DNA from 3 places in the Mesorhizobium marinum genome. Region 2 is predicted to be linked to each of the others. Evidence: predicted binding sites of a transcription regulator. Region 2 holds the regulator's gene; each other region holds the start of a gene.
The links. The regulator LexA, encoded in region 2, represses DNA repair genes until DNA is damaged. The targets are predictions, from matches to a motif close to TGTTCNNNNTGTGTTCNG.

Region 1: a site for LexA is predicted at 802-819, ahead of ABUE31_RS19385 (single-stranded DNA-binding protein). Genes of this name have one in related genera too.
Region 3: a site for LexA is predicted at 810-827, ahead of ABUE31_RS16005 (PA0069 family radical SAM protein). Genes of this name have one in related genera too.

The regions. Positions count from the first base shown of each region.
Region 1 covers NZ_JBFOCI010000007.1:45,353-47,615, forward strand. Annotated here, with positions in the region: gene uvrA (excinuclease ABC subunit UvrA) at 1-53, opposite strand, end outside; gene ABUE31_RS19385 (single-stranded DNA-binding protein) at 940-1,455, shown strand; gene ABUE31_RS19390 (OsmC family protein) at 1,520-1,948, shown strand; gene ABUE31_RS19395 (MarC family protein) at 1,965-2,263, opposite strand, start outside.
Region 2 covers NZ_JBFOCI010000008.1:22,296-24,558, reverse strand. Annotated here, with positions in the region: gene ABUE31_RS20585 (ComEC/Rec2 family competence protein) at 1-510, shown strand, start outside; gene lexA (transcriptional repressor LexA) at 504-1,223, opposite strand; gene ABUE31_RS20575 (molybdopterin molybdotransferase MoeA) at 1,332-2,263, opposite strand, start outside.
Region 3 covers NZ_JBFOCI010000005.1:28,863-31,125, forward strand. Annotated here, with positions in the region: gene moaB (molybdenum cofactor biosynthesis protein B) at 1-215, shown strand, start outside; gene ABUE31_RS16000 (glycosyltransferase family 2 protein) at 241-750, opposite strand; gene ABUE31_RS16005 (PA0069 family radical SAM protein) at 899-2,053, shown strand; gene rnhB (ribonuclease HII) at 2,195-2,263, shown strand, end outside.

The DNA.
Region 1 (2,263 bases), on a different contig from region 2:
TTCAGATTGTGCTCGCGCGCGCCCCGCACGGAAAGGAATTTATGGTCGGCCATGGCCGGTCCGCCGCCTCGTCTCGATCAATGATGGGATGGCAGCAAGGTGCCGGCCAATGCCCTTATTTAGGTGTTTTCGCCGCCGCGTCGAGGGGAGTCGTCCCTACTCGCAAACGGTCTAGCTCCCGGCAGGCCCAAAGGGCAAGCGAAAAGAACAGAGGCAGAACGACATCCTGACATCCGGGCGGCCGGGAAGCAGCCCGCGCGCTGCCTCACGGCGCGCCTGCCGATCACATTTCATTGCAGGCGCCCGTTCGCGGTTGACGCGGCATGGCCGCAGGTCCAAGTTTAGACATGTCTCACGCAGCCGGATGCCCACGCGGCATCATTCGCTGCCAAAGGGTGGTTTGCGAGACGCCGCAGACCGGCGAAGAGGTTTCGGAGAGACGCGCGGAAACTGACGAAGGAGGAAGGCATGACTCCACCGGACAATTTTAGGACGCTCCGCTAGACGAGCGGAGCAGGGCAGGCGCGCCCCGGATTTTTTCCGGCCGGATGATCCGGCACGATGCGGCCTGCTTCCCCAACCACAATCAGAGACCACAAGTCGGATCGTCGGCCAGTGCGCCGCGAGGCATCCGAAAGACAGCCGGCAATGGAATACCGGCATATCGGGTAAAGCCCGAACAAACGGTCCTGTCCTCCCCGCGAGAACAGGACCGTTTTCGTCTTGTCGTTTCGTTTGCCGGTGCTGCCGGTACGCATCCGGGCCTGTCACGAAATTGCTTGCGTTCCGGCGGGAAAGGTCTAGAACAAAAATAGAACAAACAACATGTGGACAGTTCCGCCCTGGCCATGTTTCGGCGGGCTGGCGGCGGCGCGATCCGGTAGGATGCGCGCGCATTTCGGTTTGCGATCTGGTTTCGGACGAGCGTGGAGAAGTATCATGGCAGGTAGCGTCAACAAGGTCATTCTGGTGGGCAATCTGGGCGCGGACCCCGAAATCCGCCGCCTGAACTCCGGCGATCCGGTCGTGAACCTGCGCATCGCGACGTCCGAAAGCTGGCGCGACAAGGGCTCGGGCGAGCGCAAGGAAAAGACGGAGTGGCACCAGGTCGTCATCTTCAACGACAACCTCGCCAAGGTCGCCGAGCAGTACCTCAAGAAGGGCATGAAGGTTTATGTCGAGGGCCAGCTGCAGACCCGCAAATGGCAGGACCAAACCGGCCAGGACCGCTATACGACCGAGGTGGTGCTGCAGAAGTTCCGGGGCGAACTGCAGATGCTGGACGGGCGCGGGCAGGGCGGCGAAGGCGGCCAGGTCGGTTATTCCGGCGGTGGCGGACGCAGTTCGGACTTCGGCCAGTCGGGTCCCGGCGAGAGCTATGGACGTAGCGGCGGTGGCGGCGGGAGCCGTGGCGGGGGCGCGTCGCGCGAACTGGACGACGAGATCCCGTTCTGATCGACGTCGGGCGAGGGTCCGGGCCGAAGGTCGAGCGTCACTTTAAAAGGCGGGTCACAAGCAGTTGAAAACAAGTGTAAAATGGATTGGCGACCGAACGTTTGTCGGCGAGACGACGTCCGGTCACGCGGTGATCTTCGGCACGGCGTCCGGTCCCGACGGCAGCCGGCCGAAGCTTGGCCCCAGCCCGATGGAACTGGTGCTGATGGGGGCCGGCGGCTGCTCGGCCTTCGACGTCGTGCACATCCTCGAGAAGGGCCGCGAGGCGATCGAGGATTGCGAGGTCGAACTGGAGGCCGATCGCGCCGAGACCGATCCCAAGGTCTTCACGCGCATCCACATGCATTTCGTTGTGAAGGGCCGCGCGCTGTCCGAGGCCAAGGTGAAGCGCGCCATCGAACTCTCGCTGGAAAAATACTGCTCGGCGACCGCGATGCTGGCGAAGTCCGCCGTGGTGACACACGACTTCGAGATCGTCGACACGGCGGCCTGAGCGGCCGGCGAACCGGTTATCCCGTCACCATCGCCTTGACGCCGTCGGCGACGAACTGGACGGCGAGGGCGGCGAGCAGCACGCCGAGCAGGCGCGTGAGGATCGAGCGGCCGGTTTCACCGAGGAACCGGTCGACCCGTTCGGCCAGCAGGAAGACCATGTAGGTCAGCGCCAGGCACACGGCGATGATGCCGACGAGGGCCGCCTTGCCCAGCGGCCCCTGGAAGCTGCCCGACAGAAGCACGGTCGCCGAGATGGCGCCTGGGCCGGAAATCAGGGGGATCGCCAGCGGGAAGGCGGCGATGTTGTGCACCA
Region 2 (2,263 bases):
GTCGTCAGGCCTGAGGGCAGGCAGCAACGCAGCGCCGCCCAGAGTGCAGATGCGACCGGGGACGGAACCGGGGCAGCCAAGAACCTGGACGGTGCTGCCGGGTTCGTCTGCGGAGACGGGCTTTGCCTTGCCCGCCACCCGGCCGGCGCGACGGTCGCCCATGCGCTCGACACGCAAGCCGCGACCGACGCCTGCGCCGTTGCCGAGGTGATCGTGATCGAGGATGCGACCGCGGCAAACGCCTGCCGGTGGAGCGACGCGCTCGTCGTCACCGGCCGCGATCTTGCCGTTGGTGGAAGCGCCGCAATCGTCCTGTCGGACGACGCTCCGGCCGAAATCCGCTTCGCCATCGCCACACCCTACCGGCCCTGGCACGACCAGCGCCGGTTCTCACGCGCCGCGCGCGGACTGCCGCCCTACCGAAGGCCGGCGGCCGAAACCCGAAAGCCCGACGCCAAGCCGAGTGGGCCAGCGCGGAGCGCGGTCGGGCAGGATGAAACCGGTCAGTAGCGGCGGATCAGGCCGACGAGCTTGCCCTGAACCTTGATGCGGTCGGGGCCGAAGATGCGGGTCTCGTAAGCCGGGTTCGCGGCCTCCAGCGCGATCGAGGCGCCCTTGCGCCTGAAGCGCTTCAAGGTCGCCTCCTCGTCGTCGACAAGCGCCACGACGATTTCACCGGGATTGGCGGTCGAGGAATTCTTGATGATGACCGTGTCGCCGTCGAAGATGCCGGCCTCGATCATCGAATCGCCCTTCACCTCGAGCGCATAGTGCTCGCCGCCGGACAGCATCTCGGGCGGAACCGCGATGGAATGCGTCTTGTGCTGGATGGCGTCGATCGGCACGCCCGCCGCGATGCGGCCCATGACCGGGATGGCGACGGACGAGCCGGCGTCGTCGTCATTGCTCGCCATGCGTGACCGCGCCGGCTCCGGCTGGCCGCGTCCCAGGCTTCCCTGGATGACGCTCGGCGAGAACTTCTTCGCCGCGTTCAGGCCGGGCGCGATGGAATCGGGGAGACGCAGCACTTCCAGTGCGCGTGCGCGATTGGGCAGGCGGCGAATGAAGCCACGCTCCTCAAGCGCGGTGATCAGCCGGTGGATGCCCGACTTCGACGCAAGGTCCAGAGCTTCCTTCATTTCGTCGAAGGACGGCGGGATGCCCGATTCCTTCAGCCGCTCATGAATGAACAGGAGAAGCTCGTGTTGCTTGCGCGTCAGCATTGGCGTTTCCCCCGGGAATCAAGCCTCAAACAAAACCAGAACAAACACTATCTGTTCCAGTTGTGTTCCGCAACTGTTTAAAGTTTAATGAATTCGTTGACGATTTGTTCAGCGTAACCGGAGGAGCCGGCACGGCGCACCGGCCTCGACGGCTGGCGCAAAGGGCGCGCGCACGATCAGGCCGCCGGCGTCGGAAAGCAGCCGCAGCATCGAGGAGTCCTGGACATCGAAGGGCGTCGCCAAGAGGCCGGCGGCCGTATGCTCGACCCTTGCGCGGACGTAATCCTGGCGCTGGTCGTTCGCCGCCATCGGTGCGCCGAGAACCGCGTCGACCGTCTGGTCGTCATGCTGTCGGCCGCCGAGCCTCGCCAGGAGCGGTTTGAGGAAGAGTTGCGAGCAGACGAGGCTGGCCACCGGGTTGCCGGGCAGCCCGATGCAGCGTGTCGCACCGAGGCGTCCTGACATCAGCGGCTTGCCGGGGCGCATCGCGATCTTCCAGAAGCCGAGTTCCATCCCGAAGCCGACGAGCGCCGCCTGTACCAGGTCGTGGTCGCCCACCGACGCGCCGCCAAGCGTGACGATAACGTCCGCGCCGGCATCCAGCGCCTGCTGCAGCAGCGCCGAAATTGCCTCGATGCGGTCGGGCGCGATGCCCAAATCGAGCACGCGCGCGCCGGATTGCCTGGCGATCGCGGCGACGCCATAGGCGTTGGAGGCGATGATCTGGTCGGCGGCGGGGGTGCTGCCGGGCGGGACGAGTTCGTCGCCCGTGGCGATAATGGCGACCAGCGGTTGCTTCACGACCGGAAGGGAAGGGTGGTTCGCCGAAGCGGCCAGCGAGAGGGCGGCGGCGTCGAGCAGGCGCCCGGCGTCGAGCAGGACTTCACCCTCGGTGAAGTCGAGGCCGCGGCGACGGATGTGGCGACCGGCGGCGACCGTCTCAAGTACCTCGATCACGTCGCCGCCGAGCGACTTGACGTTTTCCTGGATGGCGATCGTGTCGGCGCCTTCGGGGACGGGCGCGCCCGTGAAGATGCGGA
Region 3 (2,263 bases), on a different contig from region 2:
ACGACAAGATCGGGGTCTCCACGATCCAGTCGAGAGCCGCCGGCGGCGTCGTCAACGCCACCTTCGTCTTCGTGTTGCCGGGTTCGCCGGGCGCCTGCAAGGACGCCTGGGACGGCATCTTGAAAGCGCAGCTCGACTACCGGCACATGCCCTGCAACTTCGTCGAGATCATGCCGCGGCTGGACGAACACCTGAGGCGCGGCGCCAAGGGCTGACCCGGCGCGTCTCCGGGGTGAGCGCCTAAGCCTTGCCCGTCGGCGCGACGACGATCTCGCCGTCGAGCCTTTTCGTCGCGAGCCCGCGGGCGATGGCTTCCGCCGTTTTCGCGCTCTTGCAGAGCGCCGTGGCCTGGCGCCGGGTAATGACGAGGCCCTCGGCGAGCGCGGTCGGCCTGGAAAAGGCGCGCGACAGGAATGGCTGGCGGCTGGCGCGCGAGCGGGAAAACCGCGCCGGCATGGTCATGCGCGCCGCATGCGCGATCACCGAATCGGCCCAGCCTTCCAGCAGCCGCGCACCGGGTTCGAGCAGCAGCAGCCATTCGCCCCTGGCCTTGGCGATCCCGTCCGCCGCACCGCCCGCGACGTAGTTGCAGCCGGCATGTTCCGCGACATAATGGGTCTGGTCGGTCGAGCCGACATCGCAGACGATCACCTCGCGCACCACGCCTTCGACGGCGCCCGGGACCAGCGACGCCAGCGTGCGCGCCAGCCCCTCTTCGTCGTCTTTCGTCTCGATCACCACCGTCAGCATTGTTAGCCGCATAGCGGAAAGCCCGCCCGCGTGCCAGTTCCGTGCCCGGCTTCGGCAAAAGTTCTTGCTTTGTTCTCGCTTCCGAAATAGGAATAGTTTCATGGGAACAACGATTCGCCCCCGCGAAACACCATGGGAACGCGCCAGAATGGAACCGATCCTGCGTGCCGACATTGCTGCTTTCACAGCCGGGAGAGCGGAAATGGCCAATGCCATGATCGAGCAGAGCGGCATGCGGGTTCGCCCCGATCGCAATCGTGGCCGCTCGGCCGGCATCAACCCGACCGGCCGTTTCGAGCCCGTCACGCGCCATGTTTTCGACGACGGCTGGGAAACGCTCGAGGACCTGCCTCCCTTCAAGACCGAAGTTCAGGTCGAGAAGCCGCGCACCATCATCACCCGCAACACGTCGCCCGACATTTCCTTCGACAGGTCGATCAATCCCTATCGGGGATGCGAGCATGGCTGCGTCTACTGCTTCGCCCGTCCGACTCATGCCTATATGGGCCTGTCGCCCGGCCTTGATTTCGAGGCGAAGCTGTTCGCCAAGCCCGATGCCGCGAAGCTGCTCGACAGGGAGTTGTCCAGGGAAGGCTACCAGCCGCGCACCATCGCCATCGGCACCAACACCGACCCCTACCAGCCCATCGAGAAGCGCTGGCGCATCATGCGCGAGATCCTCGAGGTGCTGGAGCAGCGCAACCATCCCGTCGGCATCGTCACGAAATCGTCGCTGGTGACGCGCGACATCGACATCCTGTCGCGCATGGCCGAGCGCGGCCTGGCCAAGGTCGCCCTGTCGGTGACCACGCTCGACCGCATGCTGGCACGGACCATGGAGCCGCGCGCGTCGACGCCGACCAGGCGGCTGGAGGCGATCCGGCAGCTCAGCGACGCCGGCATCCCCACCTCGGTGATGGTGGCGCCGATCGTGCCCGGCCTGACCGACCAGGAGATCGAGAGAATCCTCGACGCGGCGCGTGCCGCGGGTGCGCTCGACGCCGGCTACGTCCTGCTGCGGCTGCCCCTGGAGGTGAGCCCGATCTTCAAGGACTGGCTGTTGCGCCACTATCCGGACCGCTACCGCCACGTGATGTCGCTGGTGCGCTCGATGCGCGACGGCAAGGACTATGATTCGGAATGGGGCAAGCGCATGCGCGGCGCCGGCCCCTATGCCTGGCAGATCGGCCGACGCTTCGAGATCGCGGCGCGCCGGCTCGGCCTCAATGCCAAGCGCACGCCGCTCAGGACCGACCTGTTCGTCCCCGCGGAACGCAAGAACGAGCAGCTGGTCCTGCTCTGACCTGACCAGCCCGCCGCCCCTGGGGCGGCGCATGTGATCCGTCCGAGCCCGCCCCGGCCAAGGACGGCGCCGCCCGGCCGCCACCCCAACGGCCGGGCAGGCCTTGCGGAGAATCGGGACCGATGCGAGCATCGCCGCACCATGGCTCGCGCGCGTCCCGATTCTCCGCTCCTCTTCGACCTCGGCCTGAAGCCGGACTTCGCGTTCGAG